DNA from 3 places in the Marinobacter sp. W-8 genome. Region 1 is predicted to be linked to each of the others. Evidence: predicted binding sites of a transcription regulator. Region 1 holds the regulator's gene; each other region holds the start of a gene.
What was found. Region 1 encodes FliA, which starts transcription of late flagellar genes. Its sites were predicted from a motif close to CTAAAGTTTNNNNNNNNNNNGCCGNTAA; they were not measured.
Positions count from the first base shown of each region.

Region 2: the regulator FliA is predicted to act here: its motif matches at 1,562-1,589, upstream of ACF8YQ_RS13195 (methyl-accepting chemotaxis protein).
Region 3: the regulator FliA is predicted to act here: its motif matches at 4,329-4,356, upstream of ACF8YQ_RS11515 (flagellin).

Region 1 covers NZ_CP172297.1:1,285,970-1,291,112, reverse strand. Annotated here, with positions in the region: gene ACF8YQ_RS05920 (chemotaxis protein CheA) at 1-663, opposite strand, end outside; gene ACF8YQ_RS05915 (protein phosphatase CheZ) at 682-1,467, opposite strand; gene cheY (chemotaxis response regulator CheY) at 1,489-1,872, opposite strand; gene ACF8YQ_RS05905 (RNA polymerase sigma factor FliA) at 2,033-2,776, opposite strand; gene ACF8YQ_RS05900 (MinD/ParA family protein) at 2,809-3,621, opposite strand; gene flhF (flagellar biosynthesis protein FlhF) at 3,694-5,007, opposite strand; gene flhA (flagellar biosynthesis protein FlhA) at 5,063-5,143, opposite strand, start outside.
Region 2 covers NZ_CP172297.1:2,849,294-2,854,436, reverse strand. Annotated here, with positions in the region: gene ACF8YQ_RS13205 (NAD(P)H-binding protein) at 1-546, shown strand, start outside; gene ACF8YQ_RS13200 (hypothetical protein) at 610-1,464, shown strand; gene ACF8YQ_RS13195 (methyl-accepting chemotaxis protein) at 1,686-3,827, shown strand; gene ACF8YQ_RS13190 (ABC transporter substrate-binding protein) at 3,886-4,629, opposite strand; gene ACF8YQ_RS13185 (hypothetical protein) at 4,752-5,126, shown strand.
Region 3 covers NZ_CP172297.1:2,475,386-2,480,528, forward strand. Annotated here, with positions in the region: gene fliS (flagellar export chaperone FliS) at 1-73, opposite strand, end outside; gene fliD (flagellar filament capping protein FliD) at 95-2,080, opposite strand; gene ACF8YQ_RS11510 (flagellar protein FlaG) at 2,303-2,734, opposite strand; gene ACF8YQ_RS11515 (flagellin) at 2,808-4,238, opposite strand; gene ACF8YQ_RS11520 (flagellin) at 4,692-5,143, shown strand, end outside.

The DNA.
Region 1 (5,143 bases):
AAACTGGCCCTTGCCGTGGAGTTGATCCAGCAGGGCCTCAAATTCATCGTCGGTAATCTCATCACTGTCTGAGCCGCCGGCGGATTCTGCCGGGGTGCTCACCTGCTCGTTGCCGACCGGTTTCTGGCCATCGGATTTTTCATCCGCCAACGCGTCCAGCAGCTGCTCGAACTCTTCGTCAGTGATATCGCCCTGATCCCCTTGCTGTCCGACATCCGCAGACGACGGCTCCTGTGCCGGGGTTGGTGCTTCCACCGCCGGTGCATCCTCGGACTCGGGTTTGGCGAGTGCATCCAGAGCTTCAATCAGTTCGTCCGGCGCGGGCGTCGGTTCTTCCCGGTTGCGGACTTCTTCGAACATGGCATTAACGTTGTCCAGCGCCTCCAGCACCACGTCCATCAGGTCCGGTGTTACCTTGCGCTTGTGATTCCGGAGAATATCAAACACGTTCTCCGCAGAGTGGCAGCAATTAACCAGTGCCTCCAGCTGAAGGAAGCCTGCGCCCCCTTTCACGGTATGGAAGCCACGGAAAATGGCGTTCAGCAGATCGCTGTCATCGGGATGCTGCTCCAGATCCACCAGCTGCTCCGACAACTTTTCGAGTATCTCGCCGGCTTCTACCAGGAAGTCCTGCAGGATCTCTTCATCAGCATCTAACGCCATGCGTCACCCTCTTTATTATCAGAATCCGAGACTGGACAGCAGATCGTCCACATCGTCCTGTCCCGAAACTACATCTTCCCGCTCATCGGCCTTGATCTGGGGCCCTACCCCTTTTTCGGCCGATTCTTCTTTTTCTTCAATCTGATGCACTGTGCCGGTCAGTTGATCAACGTGGCTGGCCATCACCACCAGACCAAGAAGGTTGTCTTCCACCTCTTTCACCAACGCGGTGACCTTCTGGATAACCTGACCGGTAAGATCCTGAAAATCCTGAGCTAGAAGGATTTCCGACAGGTTCTGGTACAGACTGTCGGAGTCTGTCGTCAGGCCAGCGAAGAACTTGTCGATGCGACCGTAAAGCTCCCGAAACTCCGCAGGCTCCATTTCACGACGGCGCAGACGCTGCCACTCATCCCGCAGGGCAACCGCTTCATCCCGCATGGCGTGAGCCACCGGCATGCTTTCCTCAACCAGATCCATGGTGCGGTTCGCCGCCTGGCTGGTCATCTGAACCACATAGGCCAGACGGTCAGAAGCGTCGCTCATCTTCGACAGCACTTCTTTCTGCTCGGCATTACGCGGGTCTATCTGGAAGTTCCGGATTGCCTCATGGAGGCTGCGGGTCAGTCGCCCCACTTCCCGGTACAGACTCTGATCGCGAACCTCGCTCAGTTCATTGATCAGGGTCATCGCCTTGGCATAATTCCCGGCGTTTACATTCTCAGCCAGGTCGGAGGCCTGCTTTTGAAGTTTCTCCGCCACCTCCGGATCAAGGCCCTGATGGTTCTGTTTGGTATCACTCATGGCGAGCCATCCGACCTCTGGTTACTGGATTCGTTCGAAGATTTTCTCGATCTTTTCCTTGAGCACAGCTGCCGTAAAAGGCTTGACCACATATCCGTTCACCCCGGCCTGAGCCGCGGCCACGATCTGGTCCCGCTTGGCCTCTGCCGTTACCATCAGAACCGGCAGGTTCTTCAGGTTTTCATCAGCACGGACAGCCTTCAGAAGGTCAAAGCCCGACATGCCGGGCATGTTCCAGTCAGTCACCAGGAAGTCATACTTGCCGCTTCGGAGCATGGGCAACGCGGTGTTGCCATCGTCTGCTTCATCCGTATTGGTGAAGCCGAGATCTCGCAGCAGGTTTTTGATGATGCGTCGCATTGTGGAGAAGTCATCCACAATGAGAATTTTCATGTTCTTGTCCAATGGGACCTCCAGTCAGTAACACCCGGAATTCATTCAGCCTTTTGGAAGTCTAGCAGGCTGCTACCTTAAGCGCTTATTGTGTGGTGTTTGCGCACGTTGTAAAGCATCGTTTACCAAAAGCTACACAGCTTGCTGAAAGCGAAACACAGCACCTGGCCGATCAGTCGTTGTCACCATCCCGCCACTCGGCCAACCGGCTGCGAAGTCTCAACGCCGCCTGGCTGTGAATCTGGCTTACCCGGCTCTCACTGACCCCAAGCACCGCACCGATTTCCTTGAGGTTGAGCTCCTCCTGGTAATACAGGCTCAATACCAGTTTTTCACGCTCAGGCAACTGCTCAATGGCGTCTGCGAGACTTCGCTGGAAAGCGCCTGAAGCAATACCGTCCAGCGGATTATCACTCGCTTCTGCTTCTTCTATCGGCAGCTCGCCGGATTCATTGAGTTCATCAAGACTAAAAAGTCTACCGCTGTTAGCGTCGGCGAGTGAGGCATGATACTCGTCCAGACCAATGCCAAGCTCTTCCGCTACTTCGGCATCCTGGGCCTCGCGCCCGGTACGATCTTCCACCTGTTTGATAGCACTGGCGATTCGCCGGGCGTTGCGATGCACTGAGCGAGGCACCCAGTCGCCTTTGCGGATCTCATCCACCATGGCGCCGCGGATGCGAATCCCTGCGTAGGTTTCAAAGGTGGCACCTTTGCCGGAAGAATAGCGCTGCGCGGCCTCCAGAAGGCCAACCATACCAGCCTGCATAAGGTCTTCCAGCTGCACTGATGGCGGCAGCCGGGCCATGAGATGAAGGGCGATTTTCTTGACCAGCGGCGCATGCTCTTCGATCAGGGCTGAAGGGCTCCTGGCGCCGGCCTGATGGTAAATTCCCAGATTTTTCGCCAATGTCATGTATCCGGTTTTCTTGTAGGACTGGATTCAGATCAGACTTCGACGAGCCGCTCCACGAAGAATTCGAGATGCCCCCTGGGAGAGGACGGCAAAGGCCAGCTATCCACTTTTTCGGCCAGAGCCCGGATAGCCAGCGAGGCTTTCGCCCTCGGATAGGCATCCAATACCGCTTTCTGTCTTTGGACGGCTTTCTTGACGGCCTCGTCGTAAGGCACGATACCTACATATTGTAGTGCCACATCCAGAAAACGCTCGGTGACCCGGGTCAGTTTTTCAAACAGATGGCGGCCTTCCTGCTCATTGCGGACCTGGTTTGCCAGGATACGGAAGCGGTTGGTGCCATAATCCCGGTTCATCAGTTTGATCAGCGCGTAGGCATCGGTAATGGAAGTAGGTTCGTCGCAGACCACCAGCAGAAGTTCCTGCGAGGCCCTGAGGAAGCTGACCACCGATTCAGAAATACCTGCGGCGGTATCCACAATCAGGACGTCAATCTGGTCGCCCAGCTCACTGAAAGCGTTGATCAGGCCGGCATGTTCCATGGCGCTGAGCTGGGTCATACGCTGGGTGCCGGAGGATGCCGGTACAATCTTGATACCACCAGGACCATTCACCAGCACGTCTTTCAGATCACAATCGCCGCTGAGTACGTCTTGCAGATTTCGATTAGCGGTAATGCCGAGCAACACATCGATGTTGGCGAGCCCGAGATCCGCGTCCAGCAAGACAACCCGGCGCCCCTTCTGGGCCAGGGCGATACCGAGATTGACCGAAACATTGCTCTTGCCGACACCGCCCTTGCCGCCGGAAACCGCAATCACCTGAACCGGATGTGGTCTGCTCATACTGTTATCAGTCTCTTACTACGTTCTTGTACGGGCACGCGTGCCGGTGTTTTATTGTGCCGCCAACGAGGCTCAGGCACCTTCGGCGACTGCCTGCGCGCTCTGCACGGCCTTGAGCCTTTCTACGCCCAAACGCACCAGCGGGATAGCCTCCGCCCTCTGGAGATCTTCCGGTATCTTCTGGCCATCGGTGTACCAGGCCACCGGCAAGCTGGTCTCCATAACGAATCCGAGCGCTTCGCCCAGGGTCAGGGCTTCATCAATCTTGGTCATGATGCAGCCTGCAAGGTTTGCCATCTTATAGCAATGCCACACGGATTTCATGATACGTGGCTGACTGGTCGCGGAGACCACCAGATGTGTACGGATATTGTGATCGCTGCGAGCCAACTCCGCCAGTTGTTCCTGGTAACCACGGTCGGCACTGGTCAGGCCGGCAGTGTCAATCAGTACCAGATGTCGATCCGACAGTTCATCAAGAATGTCATCCAGGGAATGGCTCTCATCCACCACCCGCACGGGCACATTCAGGATGCGGCCGAACACAAACAGCTGCTCATGAGCGGCCACACGGTAGCGGTCGGTGGTCACCAGAGCCAACGAATCCGGGCCATGCTCCAGCACGTAGCGAGCCGCCAGTTTGCCAATGGTGGTGGTTTTGCCAGACCCGGTCGGCCCGACCAGGGCATAGATTCCCCCGGCATCAAGCCAGTCTTCGCGACCGGTACGAACGCCGGTCGCCAGCATTTTCAGCGACTGCTTCCAGCCATCTTCCAGGCGCCCTGCCCGGTGCCGCCGGGACAGAGAGCCGGCCAGCTCCGCGCCCAAACCGAACTCCTGCAGCCGTTCGGCCAAGCGTTGCTGAACTGCGCTGTTACCGGCCAGCGTGGCAGTCGCAGCCTTACCACTGACCAGATCACGCAGAGAGCTGATTTCGGCACGCATACTGGCCAGTTCATCGGCATAGCCACCGGCGCCAGATTCGCTACCCGCAACTGGCTTTGTCAGCGTTTCAACACTGGGACGTGACGCCGGAAAACCGGCCGTCTCGAAAGACAAGGACGACGCCACGCCACCTGAGGCGCCACTTCCTGCGCGCTTTTCCCGAACCTCACGAATGCGACTGCGGGACCGGTTCAGCTCCTCTTCCAGCCGACGATGCTGCTCAGCCTGCATCTCTGCCAGGCGGGAGCCGTTGGTGGCTTCAACCGCTCTTTCACCCAGACGCTGGCGCGCCATGTTTTCGTCGTAGTCGAGTGCCGTCACGATCTCAACACCACCATCAACCCGGCGGTTAGACAGAATAACGGCATCCGGCCCCATTTCGTGGCTTACCTGCTTCAGGGCCTCAGCCATGGACTGCGCAAAAAACCGTTTTACTTTCATGCTGTTTCATCCTCCCACCGGCAAGCACTCTGGCTTTCCGCGATGCTCCGTCGGTTTATTGACCCACAGAAGCGACTATCGTGATCTGTTTGTTATCCGGGATTTCCTGGTAAGAAAGCACATGCAAACGCTCTAC
Region 2 (5,143 bases), 1.6 Mb from region 1:
GAGCAGCGCTTCATGGATTTTGATGCAATGGAGGCTGCGCCTGACGCTTTCCAGGTGGATGTCCTGATCTGTTGCCTTGGAACAACCCTGAAAAAGGCAGGCTCCAGAGAAGCCTTTCGCAAGGTCGATCATGACTATGCATTGAAGGCAGCTCAGATGGCCCGTAACGCTGGCGCACGGGCATTGATTCTGATGTCGGCCATCGGAGCATCGTCGCAATCCCCGGTTTTCTACAATCGAGTCAAAGGAGAGCTTGAGGACAATGTCCGGGCGCTGAAATTTCCTTATCTTGCGATTTACCACCCGAGCCTGTTGCTGGGGCAGCGCAAGGAGGCTCGAACGGCCGAGGCTCTTGGTGTGGCGGTCATGCCGGTTGCGAATCGGGCGTTGATCGGGCCACTGAGAAAATATCGGGCAATTGAAGCGGAAGCCGTCGCGTCGGCCATGGTCAACGAGCTTGAGACCATTAGCGGAATCACTTCGGGCGGTGCAGTGGTGAGAGTGTGGGAGTACGACGATATCTTAACGATGGGCAATCGTCGCTAATGCGGTCCTTCACCTGATGTAAAATCTGGGTCACTGTTCCCGAGCGATCGATGAGGTTGATTAATGAAATATGTACTTTTTCCTTTTCTGGTGTTTTCCGTATTCATGGCGACAGGGTGCAGTCGCCCGGAATCGCCCCAGGAAGTATCGGAAGCGTTTTGGCAAGCTGTACTTGAAGAGGATGCTGAAGCGGCCGCAGATTATTCAACCCTGGTCGATGAAGCGGCGTTCGATGGTTTTGAACAGCAATGGCAGAACGTGAGCATTGAGTGGGGGCGTGTGGTCATTGATGACAATCTGGCCCGGGTAACCACCACCCTGAGTGGTCTGGAGGGCCAGAACGAAGCCACGGAGTCCTTAACCTATCTGGTACGTAAAGGTGACGACTGGCTGGTGGATTATTATCGCACCGGCGATGCCCTGAAACAGGGCCCGGTTTGGGGAAGTCTTGTTGGGCAGCTGGAAAAACTGGGTGAAGATCTCAAGAGTCGCTGGGCAAATCAATCTGATGAGATGGCGGTAGAGCTTGAGAGGCTGGGGCGGGAGTTGCAGCAACAGGCCCAGAGTATGAATGAAGATATGTCGGCGTTGGCTGAAGAGTACGGTGATCAACTGAGCCAGCATCTGGAAGAGCTGTCTGAATCCCTGCGGGAAGCCCTTGAATCTACACCATCAGCAACGCCGCAGGACAAACGTACCTTGAACGAAACGGTAATCAGGCTTGAAGACCAGCGGGAGCAGTTGTCTGAAGTCAACTTGAAAACGCTTGCGGAGAGCACCGCGACCGCCGCCGAAGCCCAGCTGCAATTGAGCGAATTGAGCGAGGAGTTTGCGGCCTACAAGGCGGAATGGCGGCAACGTGTTGTCGACATGCAAGCAGAAATGGCTGAGTTTCTGGAGAATCTGAAGACCCGCTGAGCCCAGGGGCGCCTCGCCCTTCTTTAGTGCATATTTTTTATGGCGCACCCCGATGGTGCGCCTCTCTCATCGTTTGAATCCGGCAGTTGCTACTTCCCTTCAGGTTTTGACCGGTCCGCCGGTTCAGGCCCGCTCTTTGCTTAGCTTCCTTCTGAAAGCAGGTATGTTTGCACCACATCGTTGTAGTGCAGGCATGCAGTACTGATTGAGGAAGGCGCGCTATGACTTTACGCAGTGATTCCATGAACCTTTCATCCGATGAGCGGGGCTGGTTGCCCTGGTTTGGGGCCACAGGTAAATTGCGGATGGGATGGTCCTGTTTTTTGAACCGCCAGCAATATGCAACGAATGAAGAGATATTCGAGAGCATCGCGAAAACCCGTCGCGAAGCGCTGATTAACTGGGCAAATGGCAAGTGGGCCTTCCTTGAGGGGCTTGCGGCACGACTTGAGGGTAGCGAACACGATAGCATTTCAGAGGTACTGGATTCGGCCGTTACGCGCCTCCGGGAAATTTCCGAGCTTTTCGTTGTGAAAGAAGATGGCTCTGTTGTCGCCTCGACGGTGACCGGCAGAAACGGAGCCGCAGGCCTCATGCCCGCGGCCGTGCAACGAGGGGTGAGAGAGCGGTTTCTCCACGGGCCCTACAGTGACCCGGTCACCTTGCAGCTTGGTGCCACAACTTCCAGATTTCATGACGATGTCACGCTGATGTTCTACCAGCCGGTCGCTCTTGCTGGCAATCAGGCAGCAGCAGTCTGTGCCCGGGTTCCGAACGATGTCATGAGTGACCTGATTCAGCGCGAGGCCGGGCACATTTTTGAAGAGTCTGGCGACAACTACATTTTCATGATCGACAGTCAGTTTGATCCATCGATCAGACCGGGAGTTGCCCTGTCGCGCTCGCGGTTTGAAGACGCTACCTTCAGTCACGGCGACAACCTCAAAGACGGAATCCGTACGGGCTTCGGTACAGTACGGATTCGGGAACACACCGAATTCGAAATACGTTTCACGGACCCGGCTACGGGGCAGTTGCACCCGGGGGTACGCGAAACCATGGCCCGTGGTGAAAACCTCTACGTTAAGTACCCCGGCTATTCCGACTATCGCCATATACCGGTGATTGGCAAGGGCGTGACCTTCCAGTTACCCGGGTCTCCTGATCGTTGGGGCATGATGTGTGAAGGCGACCTGGAGGAGGTGTATCGGAAACGTTCGGTCAGCTATCGACTGACGGCGCGGCTCGGGGTCCTTATGGCGCTTATCTGGGCAGCCAATGTAGCGGTTTCGGCAAGCGGTGCTCCCCTGTGGCTGGAAGCCTCCGTGAACGCGATGGTTGCGCTCCTGGGTCTTGTCATCTTCCGGGCAAGTTCCGCCAAGCCACTGGCAGATAGTCTGTCATCACTCGCGGATGTCATACGAAACATTGCCGAAGGAGGCGGGAATCTGCGCCAGCGTCTCGATGTCGGCAAGACCAAGCGGGATGAGAGCGGGGATCTCGCGCGCTGGATGAACAGCTTTCTGGATACCCTCGACGGCATGGTGGGGCAGGTCATCAGTCTTGCGGGTGAATCCCGCTCCGCCAGTGAACACCTTGTGGGTCAGAACCGCCAGGCGGATGAAAAGATTCAGCAGGTGGTACACGACATAGAGCAGATGCTGAAGGGCGCAGATCTGCAGCAGAACGAAATCGAAAATGCCTCGACCACGGCACAGGAAATGCGGGTAAGCATGGAAGATGTGGTGGCTCGCGCCAAAGATCAGTTTGCCCGTGTCAGCCGTGAAACCGAGAGCATTCGCGACGTTATCGTGCGTTCGGCCGAGGGTATCCGCGCCGCGAGTGAACGCACGGATGAGATCGGCAAGGCGGCTGAAATGATCAACGACATTGCTGCCCAGACCAATCTGCTAGCGCTCAATGCGGCCATAGAAGCGGCTCGGGCCGGTGAGGCAGGGCGGGGATTTGCAGTCGTCGCCGATGAGGTACGGCAACTGGCCAGTCGGACAGCCCAGGCCACGACGGAAATTGATGAGCGTCTGTATCGGGTGCGGGAAGAAACTCAGCGCGCCGTAACCACGATGGAAGACGGCATGGCAGAAATGGAGACCCGTCTGGCTCAGGCCCGGGCAGCGTCGGATGACAATGCCGAGCTGCATCACATGGTCGACAAGCTCTTCCGGGCGATCTCGGGCATTGCGGAAACCAACGCTGTTCAGAGTGCCCAGACCAGTGGCGTTGCTGACAGCGTAAGCTTCATGACGGCGGTGATCGCGGGGTTGACCGCAAGTTCTGAGATGACGCACGTGTCGGCAAACAAGCTGAAAAACCTGACCGGTCAGTTTCAGGTGAGTCATGCGTAAGTTGCTGGCCCCGCGTTAGCCTGAGAGCTGGCGGGGCCGGCAAAAAGTCACTTGGTGATCAAAGCCCGTAAGAGCGCGAAATGGTGTCTATCTCACCGCTTTCCTGCATGGCCTGGTAAGCCGTATTCAGGGCTTTGATCAAGTCGGGATCAGAGTCCTTGTTAATGGCCAGATACATCGGGGTTTCGCGGAAAACCAGAACTGCCTCAAGGCCGGTCACGTCGGAGGCATCGGCGGCCAGGTAGGGGCCTGCCAGGCCATCGGCCACCCATAGATCGATCTGATCCTGTTCCAGCCGCTTGGCATTCAGTCCATTGTTGGTGATGGCGGAAACGTCGAATCCTTTGTCTTCCAGGTATCCCGTCATCACATCGCCCTTGTAGCCACCGATACGGTAATCACGGGCATCCTCAAGATCGTCCAGTTTGATGCTGGAGCCGGGCTTGGCAAACAGGGTCCACTTGATGCTGGAGAGTGGTCCCACCCATTCAAAGAAAGGCTCCCGCTCGTCTGTCTTGGATACGCAGTAGATACCGTGGTCTTCGTGCCGTTGAGCGCGGTTCATGCCATAGCTGAGGTCTCGCAGCTTGATGCTGTAGTCGACCTTGGCATTCTCTAGAACAGCTTTGAGCACATCGGTGCAGAGGCCGGTGATTTCGGATTCTGAATGGGCAAAGGGCTGACCGCTGGTGGTCATGTTATAAGGAGGATATTGTTCGGTGTAAACGCGCAGTTGCTCGGAAGCGGTGGCACAGCCGGCCAGAACGAGCATGGCAGCGAGAAGTCCGAGTTTCCCTTTCATGAGGATGCTCCGTTTTCGGTTCAGAAATTGGGAGTTCACTATGGTATTCAACCGGTGTTTAATGAGGCAGCTCGGATTGTTCTTCTTTACAATGGCGCGCCACTCTGTTTTAAGGATTTGTAATGAAGATGCCCGTTGTCACAGTAACGCTGGTTTCTGCCGCATTGCTCTACGTATTGTGGGACCAGACCAGGGGAACCCCGGCTCCGGCCAGTGCAGAGCGTTTCAGTAACTTGGCGACCAGCCCTGCAAGCCGGGGGGAGGTACTTGATTTTGTGGTCAGCCGGGTTCCCGTTTTTTGCAGCGAGGCGACGGGACGGGATAGCGGGGAGACATTCAACGATTGTGTGCAGCTAGCAAACAGTCGATCCTCATCCTGCCGGCGAACGATGGTCGGCCAGTTTCCGGATAACGTGATGTCGGAAGCGGTATTCCGGGATCTGTCGATTACCATGATCAATTGCCTGGTGCCTCAATCCGGGGTGGTGCAACCCTGAAGTAACGACAAGACAAG
Region 3 (5,143 bases), 1.2 Mb from region 1:
TAAGCTTGTGGGGATCGGCATCGGTGATGCTGGTTTGGGTATTAACGCGTTGGTACGCTTGTAAACCGTTCATAAATAACCTCGTTTCACCGTATTACTCTCGATTGTTCTGTGGTGCCAACGCAGCCAACTGCTGCGTGACGTAATCCCGGGTGCTGTTCAACTGCGAGATCAAGGAGTCCGCCGCTGTGAACTGGCTCACCAGCCTCTCCCGATAAGCAGCAATACGCTCCTCAAGACGAACCTGACTCTCCTGAATCTGCTCAAGCTCACGGTTTAGTCCATTTGTCCGAGCTTCGATCGCGCCATCAGCGCCAACAATGTTGGTCACCAAGTCAACCGTACGCTCTGCAACCCCTTCCACAAAGGTGATGGAACCACGATTACCCGTCTGGTCACCGAGAATTCGAACCTGAAGTCCCGAAGCACCGCCGTTGCCAGTTCCAAGAAACAGCACCTGGCCGTCGCCTTCCGCAGCCCGACCATCGATGGTGCCGGCCACATCCAGCCCGTCGGTGCTGGTATTGGTATCCAGGCCAAACAAGGCCGCATCTTCGGCGGATGCCAGGGCCACTTTCGAATCGCTACCATAGTCTGCCGACGTAAACGTCAGATTTCCGCCACCATCCAAACCAACCTGCAATCGGGTGCCGGCTGCATTCAGCGCATTATTGGCGTTCAACTGAGCTTGAATATTATCAAGAAGCGCCTCCTGACTAATGCCATTACCCTGGGTCAGCTTCAGGTTCACCGTGATATCACCGTTCACTGTCAAGGCCAGATCATCATTGGTATCGGTAATATCGAACGTAGCACCGAGTGCCGAACCAGCTACCAACTGCCCCTGAGTGGCAGCCTGCGTGATATTGATGTCGTACTCACCGGGCTCGGTATTCAAACCGCTGCGAACAAATTCCACCTGGCTGTCCGTGGTACGCCCCTGCTCCGCAAACAGCGCCGTTACCTCGTCAGGATTAGCCTTCAGGACTTCTTCGAACTTCGCCCGGTCGAATTCTAGGCCACCGGTCTCAAAGTCAGTGGTGATACCCACATCGGCCAAACTGCGAACACTGGCGTTCTCCATGCCTGGCACCACACGGGTAAGAATATTCCGCAACTGGCTCTGAATCGCCCGAACCGTAGAATCGCCGGTTAGCAGGCTGCCCACACCAGCCTCGGCATTAAAACCGGCAAGGCTGTCAATGGTGGACTGCAGCGCATTGAACTTATCAACGAAGCCCTGAACGCGGTCAGCCACTGCGCCAAAATCCTGAGAGACTTTAATAGTAGAAGTGCCGGTTTCTTTGATATCGAAGGTCAGGCCATCGATCACATTTTCAAATGTGTTGGTGGAACGGGTAACCGTTACACCATTGATATCCATTACCGCATCGCTGGCAGCAATAGTTTCTTTCAGGCCGGAGTCCGCATCCATTCCCGCGTTGAAGGCAAAACGTGAAAGGCCGGTGTTGTCGGTATCTGTGCCATTCGTATCACCCGTGACAGAAATACTGACTGCGTTGGCGGTACCCGTCTCATCCGCAGAAAGCACCAGTTGATATCCACTACCGGTATCGATGATTCCAGCGGAAACGCCCGCGTCTGCTTCATTAATCGCGTTCGCCAGACCCTGAAGTGTGTCGTTACTGCTGTCTATAGTGATATTCGTAATTTTGTCGCCAACCGACAGCTCCAGGGTGCCACGTCCGACGCTGGTCGCGTCACGATCCGCAAATACATCCCGGGAAGCCAATGCCTGAGCAGAGGCAAGACTGGTGACCTCCACACTGTAAGCGCCACGGCTTGCCTTGGTGGAATCGACAGAAACACCAATATCGTCATTGGAGGAAGACGCAGAAAATGCCTTGAGGTTATCCGGTGAGCTCAACTGCCGCATAGGCAGACGAAGTTCCGTGACGGCACTGCGCAACTTGCCATAGGCGGACAAAAGCGCCTCGGCTTGCTGGGTTTTCTGGGTTAGGCGGGTTTCCGTAGGCTTGCGCTCTGCGGCCACCAACTGATCCACCAGATCCGAGTTCAGCACCCCGGAACCAATTCCCAACGATGATATACCTGCCATAACCATGCCTCCTCAAGGGGGCCAATGTCTTCACTGAACTATGTATCGGCCGAAAGCGGCAAAACTTTGCCTTTCCGGCGTAGAAAATTGTAACAACGCGTCAAACCAAGCATAGCCCCGAATCAGACCGGGTGCAGCCATAACGCAGAACACCGCCGGACCTTCTCAGGTGCGGCGGTGCTGAAATACCGTTGTAGTCATCCGCGCAAAAGCGGCAAGCTTTTACACCTTGATGTTAAACAACGTCAGCGGTTCGTCCTGCTGCAATTTTTCTGCCAACCTCAAAGCCACTTCATCCGGAATCTGGCGGATGACTTCCTGGGTTTGCTGATCGACCACTTTAACAATGGTCTGGCCCATGTCGTTATCCACTTCAAACTGCAGATCCCGCTGCACATTCTGAACAAAGTCGTTCAGCTGGCTGACCGCCTGATCCAACTCTTCACGCTGCGCCTCGTTACGCTCCTGCAGCCGCTCGGCTTTGGAGGCTTCGTTAGCAACGTTGCGTTGAACCTGGGCTGCGCCGACAGTCGAAGCAGCAAGGTCAGGGGCATTCCGGCCCTCGGCCTGAGATGACGACAGTGCCTTCACCGGGCCCCGGTCACTGGCATTCACCAGCTTCAGGTTCGGGTTGTTCAGGTTAACGTCATTCATAGCTTTACCTCGCTATCCTCAAACGGCGGAAAACCGGAACCCGAAGGTTCCGGTTTGTGCCGCTATGTCCCTGTTACTGCAGGAGGGACAGAACCTGCTGCGGACGGGCGTTCGCCTGAGCCAGGACGGAGATACCGGCCTGCTGCAGTACCTGGGACTTGGAGAGCTTCGCGGTTTCGGCTGCGAAGTCTGCGTCCAGGATTCGGCTGTTGGAGGCACTCAGGTTTTCTACTGAGGTTGCCAAGTTATTGATCGTGGACTCGAAGCGGTTCTGGACAGCACCGAGATCTGCCCGCGCAGCGTTAATTGCGTCGAGCGCACCATCAATAGATGAAAGCGCTTTTTCGGCACCCTCCTGAGTACCAATATCAATCGCGTTCAGAGCCGTTCCAGTCTTGGATATACCCTTGGAAAGGGTCAAGCCATCAGTTTGAGCAATAACCAGAGTTCCACCTTGCTGATCCGAAGTTCCCTTATACTCGATATCCACCTTTGAATATTGGGTTCCGGCAGCAGCCAGACCAAAACTTTGTGTATTAGCACCAGTAGAGTTGGCCGTATCATCGAAAGCGAAAGTGATATTCCGACCATCGCTAGCGACCAAGTCTAATTTCCCGCCTTTGTTTTCAGCTACCACACCAGTAACGGAAGACACACTATTAATCGCATCCATCGCTGCTTTAGTGTTCGCGCCATTATCTGTACCAGCGAAAACCTCGAATGAGGTCCCATTAATGGTAAATGTTACATTGCCAGCATCAGCACTTGCTACCGTAGCTGCACCGGTGGTATCGCCACTGACCCGATTGACATCCGCACTCGCAGTTAGCCCAGCAATTCCGGAGTTATTTATCGCATCCGTTATATCCCTAGCATCGGTCGCCACATCACCCAAACTAACTGTAGCGTTACTTCCAACAGTAACTGTCAGTTCTTGTGCCGCAGCATTTCCGGCGATAGTGTTATCTGCTGCACTCACACCGGTATAGATGCCAAGAGATGAGCTCCTAGCATTAGTAATACCATCGATTGAAATTTTTTCACCGGCATTGGCGCCAACTTGAAAATTTTTCTGAGTAAAACTCCCATCCAGAAGCTTGGTGCCATTAAAGGTTGTCTGTGAAGCAACGCGATCAACCTCTTCAACCAACTGGTCAACTTCGGCTTGCAATGCTGCGCGATCAGAAGCGCTATTCGTAGCGTTAGCAGACTGCACGGACAAGTCGCGAATACGTTGCAGGTTGTTGGTGATCTCGTCCAAAGCACCTTCAGCCGTTTGCGCCAACGAAATACCATCATTGGCATTCCGCTGAGCCACATTTAAACCAGAGATTTGCGATTGAAACCGTGTTGAAATGGCCAGACCGGCAGCATCGTCTTTCGCAGAGTTAATTCGCAAACCAGAAGAAAGTCGCTGAAGCGCTTGATCATTCAGCCTTTGAGAATTACCCAGCTGATTCTGAGCGTTGAGGGACGCAACGTTAGTATTAATACCGAGAGCCATAATGCTTCTCCTTCGACAGATGTCGTTATTTCATGGAAAAGGTCTGACGCCCGTTCTCGTTAATCTGGGAGCGCCGCCCTGTTATTCCACTTAACGGCGCCTTGTGCGGTTGCTTTAGGAAAATTTTCAGGGTTTTTGTAAAGGAATGTAACACATGGAATTTGGGGGCAGACCCCGGGACATTTGGTGGGGCGAACTGTACTACCCCAACTCAACAAAACCGGCAACCCTTTTCCCGCCCCCTACGCCAACTTTCCGGCGCTAGGCAACACCCTGCTCAAAACCTGATCTAAAAACTATCAATTAAAACAGCCATATAACGCCACTTTCTTAAAACTGGCACACCCTTCGCTTAGTATCCGGCAAAACGGCAATTTAACGAATTTCCGCCGGCAAGGGTTCCCCTCTACAACGGGCATCTGGTTTCCGGCACCTCTGAGCAGGAGAATAGATATGCCTCAGGTCATCAACACCAACATCGCTTCGCTAAACGCTCAACGCAACCTTAATACATCCCAGGGAGACGCTAACGTCGCCCTCGAAAGGCTGTCCTCTGGTCTGCGCATCAACTCCGCAAAAGACGATGCTGCAGGGTTGGCGATTTCTGAGCGCTTCACCTCCCAGGTTCGAGGACTGAATCAAGCCATCAGAAACGCCAATGATGGCATTTCCTTTGCTCAGGTTGCCGAAGGTGCTCTTGAAGAGACCACCAACGCGCTTCAGCGAATTCGTGAACTGGCGGTACAGTCCGCTAACGACACCAACTCTCCTTCAGATCGCAAAGCTCTGAACCAGGAAGTTTCAGCGCTGATTTCCGAAATTAACCGAATTGCAAGCACAACTCAGTTCAACGGGCGTAACATTCTGGATGGAAGCTTTGCAGATTTCAGCTTTCAGGTTGGAGC